Regions from separate parts of the Thauera sp. ZXT1-4 genome, predicted to be linked through region 3. Evidence: predicted binding sites of a transcription regulator. Region 3 holds the regulator's gene; each other region holds the start of a gene.

Region 1 (5,082 bases), on a different contig from region 3:
CGCGCATCGCGGCGACGATCGAGGTGGCGACTTCGGGCATCGAGGTGCCGACCGCGACCACGGTGAGGCCGATCACCAGGTCGCTGACGCCGAAGGCGCGTGCGAAGGCGACCGCCGAATCCACCAGCCAGTTGGCACCGACCACCAGCATCACCAGACCGACCACGATGAGCCCGATCTGCACGCTCCAGTGGCGGTCCCAGTTCGAGGTGGGGATCTCGGTTTCGAACTCATCCTGAACACTCTTCGAGGCACGCCGCGATTGAACGACCAGGAACACCGTGTACGCGATCACGAGAGCGAACAGCGTGATCGACTCGATCAGACCGATCCGACCGTCGAGCGCAACCACCACCAGTAGCGCCGAGGCGCCGATCATGATCGGGATCTCCTGGCGGATGATCTGCTCATCGACCAGTAGCGGCGTGATCAGGGCCGAGATGCCGAGGATCAGCAGGATGTTCGCGATGTTGCTGCCGACCACGTTGCCGATCGCCAGATCCGGGCTGCCCGAGAGCGCGGAGCCCACTGAAACCGCCATCTCTGGCGCACTGGTGCCGAAAGCGACCACAGTCAGGCCTACCACCAGGGGCGACACGCCGAAGGACACCGCCAGGCGTGAAGCGCCGCGCACGAGGACGTCGGCGCCGATGACGAGGACGACGAGGCCGAGGACGAACATCAGGGTTTGCTGGAGCATGAGGAAGAGTCTTGCGTTCTGGTTTGGGGCGGGACAGTGCAGACTGTTGCGCAGGCCAGAGGTTCGCACGCGAGTACGATCCTGCGCGGTCCTGCGCGGACGATCAAAAGAAGACGCCCCTCACCGTTGCCGGAGAGGGGCGTGCGGTACGGGGCAGTATTTTACAGCCCGGCGTCGGCGCGCAGGGCGGCCGCCTTGTCGGTCTGTTCCCAGGTGAAGCCCGGCTCATCGCGGCCGAAGTGGCCGTAGGCCGCGGTGCGGGAATAGACGGGGCGCAGCAGGTCCAGGGCCTGGATGATCGCCTTCGGACGCAGATCGAAGTGGTGGCCGATCAGTTCGACGATCTTCTCATCGGCCACTTTCCCAGTGCCGAAGGTGTTGACCATCAGCGACACCGGACGCGCGACACCGATTGCGTAGGCCACCTGCACCTCGCATTTGTCGGCGAGGCCCGCGGCGACGATGTTCTTGGCCACGTAACGGCCGGCGTAGGCGGCCGAGCGGTCGACCTTGGACGGATCCTTGCCCGAGAAGGCGCCGCCGCCGTGGTGGGCCGCGCCGCCGTAGGTGTCGACGATGATCTTGCGCCCGGTCAGGCCGCAGTCGCCGTGCGGGCCGCCGACCACGAAGCGGCCAGTGGGGTTGACGAGGTAGCGGACGTCGCCCTTCATCAGCTCGGGCGGCAGTACCGGCTTGATGATCAGCTCGATCACCGCCTCGCGGATCTGCTCCTGGGTGACGTCGGGGTCGTGCTGGGTGGACACCACGACGGTGTCGATCGCCACCGGCTTGCCGTCGACGTACTTGACCGTGATCTGGCTCTTGGCGTCGGGGCGCAGCCAGGGCAGGCGGCCGTCCTTGCGCACCTCGGCCTGGCGCTGCATGACGCGGTGGGCGTAGTAGATCGGCAGCGGCATCAGGCTGTCGGTCTCGTTGGTGGCGTAGCCGAACATCAGGCCCTGGTCGCCGGCGCCCTGGTCGAGCGGGTCGTCGTTGGCAGCATTGACCCCCTGAGCGATGTCGGGCGACTGGCGGTTGATCGCGGCCAGCACCGCGCAGCTCTTGTAGTCGAAGCCGATGTCGGAGTTGTCGTAGCCGATGCGGCGGATCACGTCCTGCGCGATCTCGCGGTAATTGGGGTGAGCGGTGGTGGTGATCTCGCCCGAGATCACGACGAGGCCTGTGGACACCAGCGTCTCGCAGGCGACGCGCGCCTTGGGGTCTTCGGCGAGGATGGCGTCGAGCACGCCGTCGGACACCTGGTCGGCGACCTTGTCGGGATGGCCTTCGGAGACCGACTCGGAGGTGAAGAGAAACTCAGCCATGCTGCTGCTCCTTGAAAAGCAAAAATCCCCGCCATTCTGGCCTTGCGTCTGCGGCCAGCTCCGGGGATTTCGTCGAGCAGCCGACGCTTTAGCAGTATTTGTGAGGCAGTCCCGCTGCCATGCCGCCCTGCAAGTTGTCGAGTTAACTCGGCGGCAAGTCGCGGATTATAGACCGAAGCGGCCGGGTGTGTAAGCATTCGGGGCGCACGGTGATTTGCGTCTCTCCGTGAAAGCGGCTGTGGAGGCGGGCTGGCGTGCGAATGGCTGCGACCGAACAGGCGATGTTCGCAGATACGCCCGCGCCCACAATCTCTCTTGTCGCGGTCACTTGTCGCTGTCGTTTCTCGTTCTCTCGTCGTTGTCGTGCCGCGACGCTTCGGGCACTTTCATGGGATCCCGTTCGTGTTGCTTCAAAGCTTCTTTCGACTGCTCTCGCGCCTGCCCCTGTCCTGGCTGCACCGCCTCGGCGGTTGGGCGGGCTGGCTGACCTACAAGGCCTCACCGTCCTACGCCCGCCGCCTGCGCGAGAACCTGTTCAACGCGCTCGGTCGCGAGGACGAGGCGGTGCTGCGCGCGGCGATTGTCGAGGCCGGGCGCCAGGCGCTCGAGTTGCCCTTCATCTGGGGGCGGCCTGCATCCGAGGTGGTGGCGAGCGCCGTGCGCACCGAAGGCTGGGCGCTGGTCGAGGCCGCGCGCGCCGAGGGCGCGGGCATCCTCTTCATCACTCCTCACCTGGGCTGCTTCGAGATCACCGCGCAGTGCATTGCGGCGCAGATTCCGATTACCGTGCTTTACCGCCCGCCGCGCAAGGCAGTGCTGCAGCCGCTGATGGAAGCCGGTCGCGCACGCGGGCAGATGCGCACCGCGCCGGCGGACCTGTCGGGCGTGCGCAAGCTGGTGAAGACCCTGCGCAGCCATGAGGCGGTGGGCATGCTGCCCGACCAGGTACCGGGCGCGGGCGAGGGGGTGTGGTCCACCTTCTTCGGCAAGCCGGCATGGACGATGACGCTGGCTGCGCGCCTGGCGGCGGTGAAGGGCGTGCGCGTGATCTACACCTGGGCCGAGCGCCTGCCGCGTGGCGAGGGCTATGTGTTCCGCCTGCAGGCGCCTACCGAGGCGCTGACCGGCGAACTGGAAGCCGATGTCGCGATCATCAATCGCGAGGTCGAGCGCATGATCCTGCAGTGTCCGCAGCAATACCTGTGGGGCTACAACCGCTACAAGGGGCCGCGCCGTGAGCGCGAGGAGGATGTGCCCGGAGCGGACGCGGAGCGCGCATCGTGAGCCGCCTCGTCATCGCCCTGATCTGGCTCCTGCACTGGCTCCCGCTGGCGGTGCTCGCGCGCGTGGGCTCGGGCTTTGGCTGGCTGCTGTATTGGGTGGTGGTGCCGCGCCGCAAGGTGGCGCTGACCAACCTGCGCCTGTGCTTCCCCGAACTGTCCGAAACCGAGCGGCGACGGCTGGCGCGGCGTCACTTCGCGTTCGCCGGACGCAGCATGCTCGAGCGCGGCCTCGCCTGGTGGGCCGGTCCCGCGCGCCTGCGGGCGACGGTGCGCATCGACGGGCTCGAGCATCTGCACAGGCTGCGCGCCGAGGGGCGACCGGTGCTGCTGCTCGCGCCACACTTCCTCGGTCTCGACATGGCGGGCACCCGGCTCACGCTGGAAGGCGACTTCGTCAGCGTGTATGCGCCGCAGAAGGACAAGGTCTTCGATCGCTGGCTGCATCACGGCCGCAGCCGCTTCAACAATCAGTTGCTGCTTTCGCGCCATGACGGCGTGCGTGCTACGGTCAAGGCGATGAAATCCGGCCGTCCCTTCTACTACCTGCCCGACCTCGACTACGGCCGCAAGGAGTCGATCTTCGTGCCCTTCTTCGGCGTGCAGGCGGCCACGATCACCGGCCTGCCGCGGCTGGCGCGGCTGGCGGGTGCGGCGGTGGTGCCCTGTGTGGTGCGAATGCTGCCGGGCGGTGGCGGATATTTGCTTGAACTCGGCGCGCCGTGGGCCGACTATCCCACGGACGACGTCGAGGCTGACACCCTGCGCATGAATGCCTGGCTCGAAGGTGTGGTACGCACCATGCCCGAGCAATACTATTGGGTGCATCGCCGCTTCAAGACCCGGCCCGAGGGTCAGCCGCGGATTTACTGAGACACTGGAAAGACCTGCGAGATGAAATTGCGCTTCACCAAGATGCATGGCCTGGGCAACGACTTCGTCGTCATCGATGCCACCCGCACGCCCGTCGAACTCACGCCTGCTCGGGTCAGGGCGATTTCCGATCGACACTTCGGTGTGGGCTGCGACCAGTTGCTGGTGGTCGAGCCGGCGAGTCGTCCCGGCGTTGACTTCCGCTACCGCATCTTCAACGCCGATGGCGGCGAGGTCGAGCAGTGCGGCAATGGCGCGCGCTGCTTCGTGCGCTTCGTGCACGACAAGGGGCTCACCGACCAGGATGAGATCCGGGTTGAGACGAAATCCGGGATCATCGCCCCCCGCCTGCGTGCCGACGGACTGGTTACGGTGGACATGGGAGTGCCCGAGCTTGCACCGGCGAAGATCCCCTTCGTGTCCGATTCGGATGCGGTGGTGCAGCCGCTCGCGGTGGGTGAGCGCGTGGTTGCGATCACGGCAGTTTCGATGGGCAATCCGCACGCGGTGCAGGTCGTGGCCGATGTCGATGCTGCGCCGGTGGTCGAACAAGGGGCGCTGATCGAGCGCCACGAGCGCTTCCCGGCGCGGGTCAACGCCGGCTTCCTGCAGGTGCTGGACGCCCATGCCGTGCGCCTGCGCGTGTTCGAGCGCGGCGCAGGCGAGACGCTTGCCTGTGGCACCGGCGCCTGCGCGGCGGTGGTCGCGGGCATCCTGCGTGGCCTGATCGAATCGCCGGTGCGGGTGCACACCCGCGGTGGCGAGTTGGAAATCGCCTGGGCCGGACCAGGTGCGCCGGTGTCGATGACCGGACCGGCAGTGACCGTATTCGAAGGCGAAATGACGCTCGACTGAAGGGGGCAGGACTGCCCACCAGGCGCGGGCCCCGGTTTTTGCGGCCCGC
Region 2 (5,082 bases), on a different contig from region 3:
GTAAGTGGCATTTGCCGGTGACGCCGACGCAGTGGCAGCCCCGGCCAGCAGCACTCCACGCAACCGCTGACGATCCTGGTCCTTGCGAATCAATTCGCGCACGTACTCGCTACTGGTGCCGTAACCCCGTTCGCTCACCTGCTCGTCGACGAAGGATTTCAGGCTGTTGGGCAAGGAAATGTTCATCGTGCTCATGGACGCAGGTTAGTCCGCTTGGCAAAAATTGGCAAGAACGCACGTCGACCAGACTGCACGTCCGTCTTCGTCCAGTCACTCACGCCAGACGACCCCTCCCTGCCGTGCCGATGACTGAAACGGCTCGGGTGGAGACAGCCACAGTCGACTCGCAGCGCCCCCACACAGATCGGGGTATGGAAGTCTCAGTCCGGCCAGGTGCGGACGTCGACAGTCAACGGAAAGTGCTTCGCTGAACGGCACGTCTTGGATCACGAAGTCGCCCTTCACAATCTGTAGTCGTGATTGCGTCGGTAGCTATGGGCAGTGTGTGGCCGATCACCCGATCCGGACGCCAATGCCTGCCACCGGCGCCTGTGCCTCACCGTGCAGTGCCGTCTACCGCCGTCGCAAACTCGAACGCACGCTGCTCTATCGCACCGTGCAGACGCATCTTGCCACCTGGCTGGCGCTTCAGGATGACGGCGCCGGGGAGACCGCACCGGCGGTAACCGGGCGGGAATTCCGCTGCCACCTCAAATGCAGCATCCTGGCCCACGGCTTTGCGCGGGCGCGCTGGGACGACTGCGGGCACGACTTCCTGGTTGCCTACTCCTGCAAGGGACGTAATGTCTGTCCGTCCTGCAACACCCGACGCATGGTCGAGACCGCCGCCGATCTGGCCGACCATGTCATCCCGCGCCTGTCGGTGCGCCAATGGGCACTCTTCGTGCCCAAGCGGCTACGCTATCACCTGGAGCGTGACCCTGCCATCCAGAACGCGGCGCTGCGCATCTTCCTGAATCCTATCCAGAAAACCCTGCGGCGGTGCAGTCCGGGCGCCAGTGCCGCGTCGCAAATCGACGCGGTGGTTTTCATCCGCCGATTCGGGGCGCTGCATCCATGACGCCAGCCGTCCTGACCGGTTCGGGAGCACTGGTGGTGCCGAAAACGAAAAACCCGCCGAAGCGGGTTCTCGATGCTTAAGCTGACTTACGCCGCCTTAAGCCCAGGGCAGCGAGACCCAAAGACAGTAGCGCCACGGTGCCGGGTTCGGGGACACTAGTGCCCGTGCTTGCGAACGATACACTACCGGTGTAACCCACGAATTCAGCTTGATTACCCGTTGTGTCGCTATATCCGATCGACTCCCCTGGCGAAACGAAGCAGCCGTTATCGCCACCAAGACCGCCGGCCAAACACCACCAATCAGAATTAGAGTCGCTCCAGAAACCAAAGATACCGCTGGCATCGAAATCAAAGAACAAGTCGGTTGCGGTTGCAGTTACGAGTGACGCATTTCCAAAAGTGCTTGCCCCGAAATTTGAACTGGTCGCGACGCCGCCATTGATGGCAGGTGAAAAAATGCTAAGGCTCCAATCGGTGATATTCGAAAAGCTCAATGCTCCGATCGTATCGTCTGTCTCGATGAAGCCGGTAACCGACCCTGCGCCGATAGTGCGATTGACGTTATAAACAGTTGCCGCGTTGGCAAACGGTATCGTTCCCATTGCGACAACCGCAAGCGCCGCCACTAGACATTTTTTCATTGCGTTGCCCCTTGTTGATGAGAGTACGTGTTGATGTAGTTGTTTTTGAGCGAAGACTACCACCTATAAGCAATAACCATGCCGTATTTACTAAACATATGATTTTCTTCTAAAAGATTCTGCTGCTCAAAATGCAATGGGGCGTTAGGCGGCTAGGCTGTAAAGATTTCCGACACGATCCCCTGCGGTGACTTTCCGCAACAATGCCGCCGCTCAATCGGCGCAGGCTAGCCGGCAACTGAGGTTGAGAGCTTTGAATTAAAGGTCAATCAAATGAATCAAAGGCGAATGAAAGGGGCCAGGATCGAATTTAATTGGCATAGATTCTGTAGTTCCGTAGAAATCGGCGCTGGCGGCACGGCGATTCAGGCGCCGCTTGCCGGTACTTACAGGGGCAGCCAAGCGAACAAAGCCGCCTTATGTCTTCGGCATTGGCCACTTCCGCAACGGGTCGGTAGTTCCAGTTGGCAGGATGGTTAAGCTGTTGTTCGCCGTCGCGTGACGCTCGAACTGCAGGGTGACCAACACATCGCTGCTGAGTGCCCCTTCGAGCTATCGGCAGTTGAGGTCGAAAAGTCATCCGGCATTCCGATGTTATGCGGCAGAACTGTTACCCCAGAATAAAGTAAGGCGTCTCACATGAGGCACAGCGAAATGTCATTGACCATATCTTTGAACGACTCTCTCGATGACATTGAGGTTGTCGAGCTCTACAAAGCAAACGCTTGGTCCTCTGCTGAGAAGCCACGCCAGCTTCTTGCGGCACTTCGGAACTCCCATGCGCTGGTTACCGCTCGAGTGGGAGGCCGCTTAGTCGGTCTAGGAAATGCTATCTCGGACGGCCACCTGGTTGTGTACTTCCCCCACATGCTTGTGCACCCCGAGTTTCAACGCCAAGGCGTCGGACGAGCGATGATGGGCACTCTCATGGAGAAGTACGAGGGGTTCCATCAGAAGATGCTTACTGCGGATGGAGAGGCCGTGGAGTTCTACAAGTCGATGGGGTTCGAGCGAGCGGGCAGAACAGAGCCAATGTGGGTGTACGCGGGCAATGAACACTGAGCTTCGCGAACCGAAGATGACGCCTAGCCCTTCCTTCGAGCGAACGCCTTACGGCGCTGCTCGGAATGCTGACGCCGAGAGTGCAGAGGACAGTTGTGTGGGACCGGTGATTGTTCATGTGCACCGCTGCGCAGAAGGCGCTGCACGGGCAGGGCGGCCGGATTGCGGCGCACCCTTCCAAGGATGCGCATCCGGCGCGCAGTCGGGCATACTGGCGCGCCCTGCGCTGGAACCGCCATGTCCTCCTCCATCACCGACCTGCTCTCGGCCGCGCTTGCCGCCCGAGCGCCCCTGATTGAACAGCTGGCTGCCGAGCAGACCGATGCCTATCGTCTTTTTCACGGCACCGTCGAAGGTGCGCCCGGGATCACGGTCGACCGCTATGGCTCGGTGCTGCTGGTGCAGACCTTCCATCGGCCGCTGACGGCCGAGCAATTGGCCGCGCTGGAGGCCTTCTACGGTGGTGCCCTGCCGGGCCTGCCCTTGGTCTGGAATGACCGCAGCGGAAAGAACTCCCGCATCGCCAACGCCCTTTCGCCGGAGCAGCAGGCTCTGGCCGAGCAACTTTCGGAGTTCTCCGAGCTCGGCGTGCGCTACTGTTTCCAGGCCCGGCATGCGGGGCAGGATCCGTGGCTGTTCCTCGATCTGCGTGCGGCGCGCCGGCGGGTGATGCAGGAGGCGGAGGGCAAGTCCCTGCTCAATGTGTTCGCCTACACCTGTGGCGTCGGTGTCGCGGCGGCCAAGGCGGGCGCGCGTCATGTGGTGAATGTGGATTTTGCCGAGTCGAGCCTCGCGGTCGGCAAGGACAATGCCCGCCTCAACGAGCTACCGATCCGTGTGCGCTTCATCAAGTCGGATGCCTTCGCCGCCCTGCGTCAGTACGCGGGCATCGGTCAGCCGAAGGTGGTGCGCGGCAAGCATCTGCCGCCCTTTCCCGAGCTGGCGCCGCACCGCTTCGATCTCGTCTTCCTCGATCCGCCGCGCTACGCCAAGAGCCCCTTCGGCGTGGTCGACCTGGTGCATGACTACGCCGCGCTGTTCAAGCCGGCGCTGCTTGCCACCGAGGAGGGCGGTACGCTGATCTGCTGCAACAACGTCGCGCGTGTGCGGCGCGAGGATTGGCTGGACCAGCTCGACCGCAGCGCCCGCAAGGCGGGGCGCCCCCTGCGCGAGGCGGAATGGATCGCCCCGGAAGCGGATTTTCCCAGTCGCGACGACAATCCGCCGCTGAAGGTGTTGCTGCTGCGCGTTTAAGCGTCAGGCGCCCGTGCAACCGGGCGCCCGTGCAACCGGGCGCCTGCGCAGCCCCGCTTGCCGTCTTACTCTCCGGCGCCGATGAGCAGGTAGTTCGGGCCGCTGCGCACGAAACCGGCGTCGTCCACCAGCATGTCCAGCGCCACCGAGGCCAGGTCGTCGGCGATCGGGTCGACCCGCACGTTCGGGCCCTGGACGATGAGCTTCATGTAGCTCTCGCAGGCGCCGCAGGATTCGGCACGCGCGATGCCGTCGTCGCCATCGATCTCGTGCAGCGTGACCTTCTCGCGGTCGCCGCAGGTGACGCAGGTGGCGTGCGGAACCTCCCATTCGGTGTTGCACAGGGTGCAGTGCACATAGCGCAGGCCGGCGGTGGGGCCTTCGCTGCGGATCACACTCACGACGGGGTGGCTGCCGCACACCGGGCAGGTGCTGTGCGCCTCCATGCGCGGCAAGGCCGTGGCGTCGAGCTTGCTGGCGACCGCGGTGAACACCACCTGCATCGCGGCAGCGATGTAGGGCAGGCGGTCCATGTCGGCGCGCTCGGGTTCGCCATTGAGCAGTTTCTCGGCCAGCTTGTCGAGCTCTTCCGCGCTGGTGAGCAGGAGCGCGTCGAGGGTTTCCCGGGCGCCGACGGGCGCGTTCTCGAGCAGATCGCCGACGATGCTGCGCAGGATGTCGTGCCAGACGATCGGGCGCTGGAACGAGGCGACGCTGACCGGTGGCATGCGGTGCTTGCGCGCCAGCTCGAGGGTTTCCGTTGCGGGGGGTGCAAGGTCGGGCTCCGCGGCCTTCAGTGCCTTGTCCTGGGCGCGCGAAAGCCGGCCGAGGAAGGCGAGCCATTCGCCCAGGCCGTGGTGCAGCGCCAGTGCGTCGAAACGTTCTGCGCGCGTGAGGAAGATGCTCTCGGGATCGGGGAGGATGATCGCAGGGGCTTCGCCCGCGGTGTGTTGCGCGGTGGTCGGGGTGTTCATGGTTGCTCGCGGATGAAAAACGGCCTCAATGATCGGTGCAGTGTTCTACCGAAGGCAAGGGAAAAGGC
Region 3 (5,082 bases):
GCGACCACTCGCGTGCCGAGTTGGCGCGCAAGCTCGCCTCGCATGGCGAGCACGACGAGATCCAGGCCGTGATCGCGCGCATGGGCGAACTCGGCCTGCAGTCCGACAGCCGCTATGCCGAAGCCTTCGTGCGCGGCAAGTCGGCCCGCTTCGGCGAGACACGGCTGCGCAGGGAGCTCACACTGCGCGGAATCGACCGTGATCTGATCGACGCTGCGCTCGCGACCGAGTGCGTAGAATCGGAGCTCGACCGTGCTCGCAGCGTGCTGCGCGGCCGATTTTCCACGCCGCCCAGCGAGACCCGTGAATGGGCCCGCCAGGCGCGCTTCCTGCAAACCCGGGGCTTTGCACCCGAACTGATCCGCAAGCTGCTGAAAGAGCCCCACGATGAGTCTGCTTAAGGTCGCAGGACTGCAAAAGCGCTACAAGGCGCGCACCGTGGTGCACGACGTTGGCTTCGAGGTCGGCTCGGGCGAGGTGGTCGGCCTGCTCGGACCCAACGGCGCAGGCAAGACCACCTGCTTCTACATGATCGTCGGCCTCGTGCGCGCAGACGGCGGGCAGATCACCCTGGACGGGAAGGATCTGACCCATCTGCCGATCCACGCCCGCGCACGCCTGGGCCTTTCCTACCTGCCGCAGGAGATGAGCGTCTTCCGCAAACTCACCGTGGCCGAGAACATCCAGGCGGTGCTCGAGTTGCAGGGGCTGGACAAGCGCAATGTCAGCGAGCGGCTCGAAGAGCTGCTGATCGAACTCGGCATCCACCACCTGCGCGACAGCACCGCGATCTCGCTGTCGGGCGGCGAGCGCCGCCGCTGCGAGATCGCCCGTGCGCTGGCCACCGATCCGCGCCTGATCCTGCTCGACGAACCCTTCGCCGGCGTGGACCCGATCGCGGTCATCGACATCCAGAAGATCATCCGCTTCCTGAAGGAGCGCGGCATCGGCGTGCTGATCACCGACCACAACGTACGCGAGACGCTCGGTATCTGCGATCGCGCCTACATCATCAGCGAAGGCCGTGTGCTCGCCAGTGGCGCACCGACCGAGATCATCGAGAACGAGCAGGTGCGCCAGGTCTACCTTGGCGAGCACTTCCGGCTCTGACTGCGCGCCCCTCCTCACGCCATGAAGCCCAGTCTCCAGCTCAAGCTCTCGCAGCACCTCACACTGACGCCGCAACTGCAGCAGTCGATCAAGCTGCTGCAGCTATCGACGATCGAGCTGAATCAGGAGATCGAGCGCTTCCTGCTGGACAACCCGATGCTCGAGCGCGAGGAGGGCGAAGGCGAGTTCCTGCCCGCCGCCGCAAGCACGCCCAGCGAACAATCCCACCAGGAAGCGCCGCAGGGCGAAGGCCCCGCCGAGTCCGGCAGCGAGGCCCTGCAGCATGAAGGCGGAGAGGGCAGCAGCGAGGATGAAGGCATCGACTGGTCCAGCGTGGGCACCGGGGCCTCCAGCCGCAGCGAGGACGATGAGGACGTCGATTATCAAGAGTTTCAGGCCGCCGGCATCGCGCTGCGCGACCACCTCGATCAGCAGATCGCCCTGTCGCCGCTGTCGGATCACGACCGCGCACTGGTGCGATTCATCGTCGAGGCGCTGGACGATGACGGCTATCTGCATCAGCCGCTCGAGGAACTGCTCGAACTGCTGCCGCCCGAATCGGGCATCGAACTCGAAGACCTGAGCATTGCCCTGCACCACGTGCAAAACCTCGAACCAGCGGGCATCGGCGCGCGCTCGCCGCAGGAGTGTCTTGCGCTGCAGTTGCGCACACTGCCCGAGTGCGCGACGCGAGCACTCGCCCTCGAGGTCGCCACCAAGCACCTGGAACTGCTCGCCGAACGCAACTTCGCCAAACTGAAGAAGCTCACCGGCTCGGACGACGAAGCGCTGCGCGCAGCGCACGCACTGATCTGCAGCCTCGACCCGCACCCCGGCTCGCGCTATTCCACCAGCGAGACGCGCTATGTGCTGCCCGACGTGGTCGTACGCAAGGTGCGCGGGCGCTGGTCGGTCAGTCTCAACCAGGACGCCATGCCGCGCCTGCGCATCAACCGCCTGTACGCCAGCCTGCTGCAGCAGAACCGCGCCCAGGGCGGCGGACTGGGCGGCCAGCTGCAGGAGGCACGCTGGCTGATCCGCAACGTGCAGCAACGCTTCGACACCATCCTCCGCGTTTCCCAGGCCATCGTTGACCAGCAGCGGCAGTTCTTCGATCATGGCCCTGTGGCCATGCGCCCGCTCACGCTGCGGGAGATCGCCGACCAGCTTGAACTGCACGAGTCGACCATTTCGCGCGTGACCACGCAAAAGTACATGGCGACACCGCGCGGCGTATTCGAGCTCAAGTATTTCTTCGGCAGTCATGTCGCCACCGACACCGGTGGGGCGGCCTCTTCCACGGCGATTCGCGCGCTGATTCGCCAGTTGGTGGAAGCCGAAGACAGCAAGAAACCGCTGTCCGACGCCAAGATTGCCGAGATTCTAGGCCAGCAGGGTATCGTGGTCGCACGGCGCACCATCGCCAAGTATCGCGAATCCCTCAATATCCCGCCGGTCAGCATGCGCAAATCCATCTGACAACCACAGGAGTCACCATGAATCTCAACATCACCGGGCATCATGTCGAAGTTACCCCGGCCATCCGCGACTACGTCACCTCCAAGCTCGATCGCGTCATCCGCCACTTCGACAACGTCACCAGCGTTGCGGTAATCCTCTCCGTCGAGAAGCTCAAGCAGAAGGCCGAAGTGACCCTGCACGTGCGCGGCAAGGACATCTTCGTTGAAAGCGACGATGCCGACCTGTACGCCGCCATCGACTCGATGACCGACAAGCTCGACCGCCAGGTGCAGAAATACAAGCAGAAGATGGCCGAGCACAACCACGAGTCGCTGAAGCACCAGACCCCCGAGGACTGAGCCTTTCGTTACAGCCCCATGACCGGGGCGCGGTTGTGGTTATAATGCGCGCGTTTTGACCACGCCTGCGGCGCCCGCCCCGGAACGACAGTCGCCCCGGCGACCTGGAAGACCGGGGCGTCGTGTTTGCACACCTGCGAATGAGCCTGATATCCCAACTCCTGCCACTTCCCAATGTGGTGGTCGACCTCGACGCCAGCAGCAAGAAGCGCGTCTTCGAGCAGGCCGGCCTGCTTTTCGAGAACAACCAGGGCATCGGTCGCAGCACCGTTTTCGACAGCCTGTTCACCCGCGAACGCCTGGGCTCCACCGGCCTCGGGCAGGGCATCGCGATCCCGCACGGCCGCATCAAGGGTCTCAAGGATGCAGCGGGCGCCTTCCTGCGCCTGGCCACGCCAGTCCAGTTCGATGCGCCGGACGGTCGCCCGGTCAGCATGCTGTTCGTACTGCTCGTGCCCGAACAGGCCAACGAGACACATCTGCAGTTGCTCTCCGAGCTTGCGCAGATGTTCAGCGATCGCGCATTCCGCGAAGCACTGCTGAATGCGCCGGATGCGGCACACATCCACCAGATGTTCATGAACTGGGGCGCCCATGCGGCAGACCAGCCTGACCCGGCTGTATGAGACCCATCGCGACAGCCTCAGCCTGATCCACGTCAGCGGGCCGCTCGAGGCCCGCCTCAGCGTGGGCGAAGAGCGCATCTGGCCGGCCGATCTGGTCGGCCACCTCAATCTGATCCACCCCACCCGACTGCAGGTGCTCGGCAGCGCCGAACTGGCCTGGGCGCAACGCCACTCCAACGAGAAGGTCGCTCACCATCTCAACGAGATCCTGTCGGCGCACCCGCCAGCCATCATCGTCGCCGACGGCTGCGAGGTGCCCAACATCCTGCACGGCATCTGCGAGGCCCACGACGTAGCGCTGTTCACCGCGCGCCACCCTTCGGCAGGCGTGATCGACCAGCTCCGCCTCTATCTCTCGCGCGAGCTCGCCGAGAAGGTCTCGCTCCATGGCGTGTTCATGGATGTGCTGGGGCTCGGCGTACTGATCACCGGCGACTCCGGGGCCGGCAAATCCGAGCTCGGCCTGGAGCTCATCTCGCGCGGCCACGGCCTCGTCGCGGACGACGTGGTCGAATTCTCGCGCATCGCGCCCACTGTACTCGAGGGGCGAAGCCCCGAGATGCTGCAGGATTTCATCGAGGTACGTGGCCTGGGGCTGCTCGACATCCGCACGATCTTCGGCGAGACCGCCTGCCGCCGCAAGATGCGCCTGCGCCTGATTTGCCACCTCGACCGCCGCCAGCCCGGTCCTGGAGATCCGAGCCGTCTTCCGCTACAGCAGGAGACCCAGGACATTCTCGGCGTGAAGATCGCCCGCGTCGTGCTCCCGGTGGCCGCCGGGCGCAACCTCGCCGTGCTGCTCGAAGCTGCGGTTCGCTCCACCATCCTGCGCCTGCGCGGCATCGACTCCACGCAGGAGTTCATCGAGCGCCAGTCGCGCGCGCTCCGAGCGAGTGAGGACGACATCCGGAGCGCCGGGGGCGGATATCCATGAGCGGCTGCGTGGCACAGGCCAACGGTCCGGCTCGCCTTCACGGTCGTCTTCACCGTTAGTCGCCAACTCCTCGCGCGTCCATACGCGCAAACGCTTGGGCATACCCCTGCCCCGAACGCTTGCCCAGCATGCACTTGCCGCCGGCGGCACGCGACTGTTACGCTCGGCCGCTTTGCAGCAGCGCACCGGCACCGCCATGAACACCCCCAACGATTACCTCGAACGCATCCTCAACGCACGGGTGTACGACGTCGCCGTCGAAACGCCGCTTGAACTCGCGAGCAATCTGTCCGCGCGCGCGCACAACCGCATTTTCCTCAAGCGTGAGGACATGCAGCCGGTATTCAGCTTCAAGATCCGCGGCGCCTACAACAAGATGGCGAACCTCTCGCCGCAGGCGCTGAAACGTGGCGTGATCTGCGCTTCGGCCGGCAACCACGCGCAAGGCGTGGCACTCTCTGCCGCCCGGCTCGGTGTACGCGCCGTGATCGTGATGCCCAGCACGACACCACAGATCAAGGTGGACGCCGTCCGGGCACGCGGCGGCGAGGTCGTTCTGGCCGGTGAATCCTATTCCGACGCCTACGCACAC

What was found. Region 3 encodes sigma-54, which starts transcription at its own class of promoters, with help from an activator protein. Its sites were predicted from a motif close to TGGCACGCTTNCTGCTNA; they were not measured.
Region 1: the regulator sigma-54 is predicted to act here: its motif matches at 2,114-2,131, upstream of metK (methionine adenosyltransferase).
Region 2: the regulator sigma-54 is predicted to act here: its motif matches at 1,791-1,808, upstream of ACUH78_RS17490 (PEP-CTERM sorting domain-containing protein).

Annotation. Positions count from the first base shown of each region.
Region 1 is NZ_JBQWSN020000004.1:162,638-167,719, reverse strand. Features, by position in the region: gene ACUH78_RS05380 (calcium/sodium antiporter) at 1-700, opposite strand, end outside; gene metK (methionine adenosyltransferase) at 862-2,025, opposite strand; gene ACUH78_RS05370 (lysophospholipid acyltransferase family protein) at 2,428-3,309, shown strand; gene ACUH78_RS05365 (lysophospholipid acyltransferase family protein) at 3,306-4,178, shown strand; gene dapF (diaminopimelate epimerase) at 4,200-5,033, shown strand.
Region 2 is NZ_JBQWSN020000039.1:5,636-10,717, forward strand. Features, by position in the region: gene ACUH78_RS17480 (ribbon-helix-helix domain-containing protein) at 1-195, opposite strand, end outside; partial or broken gene ACUH78_RS17485 (transposase zinc-binding domain-containing protein) at 533-1,069, shown strand; gene ACUH78_RS17490 (PEP-CTERM sorting domain-containing protein) at 1,158-1,724, opposite strand; gene ACUH78_RS17495 (GNAT family N-acetyltransferase) at 2,364-2,786, shown strand; gene ACUH78_RS17500 (class I SAM-dependent rRNA methyltransferase) at 3,024-4,040, shown strand; gene fdhE (formate dehydrogenase accessory protein FdhE) at 4,106-5,014, opposite strand.
Region 3 is NZ_JBQWSN020000006.1:146,899-151,980, reverse strand. Features, by position in the region: gene ACUH78_RS07315 (regulatory protein RecX) at 1-401, shown strand, start outside; gene lptB (LPS export ABC transporter ATP-binding protein) at 388-1,110, shown strand; gene ACUH78_RS07305 (RNA polymerase factor sigma-54) at 1,132-2,589, shown strand; gene hpf (ribosome hibernation-promoting factor, HPF/YfiA family) at 2,607-2,930, shown strand; gene ptsN (PTS IIA-like nitrogen regulatory protein PtsN) at 3,071-3,556, shown strand; gene hprK (HPr(Ser) kinase/phosphatase) at 3,525-4,490, shown strand; gene ilvA (threonine ammonia-lyase, biosynthetic) at 4,687-5,082, shown strand, end outside.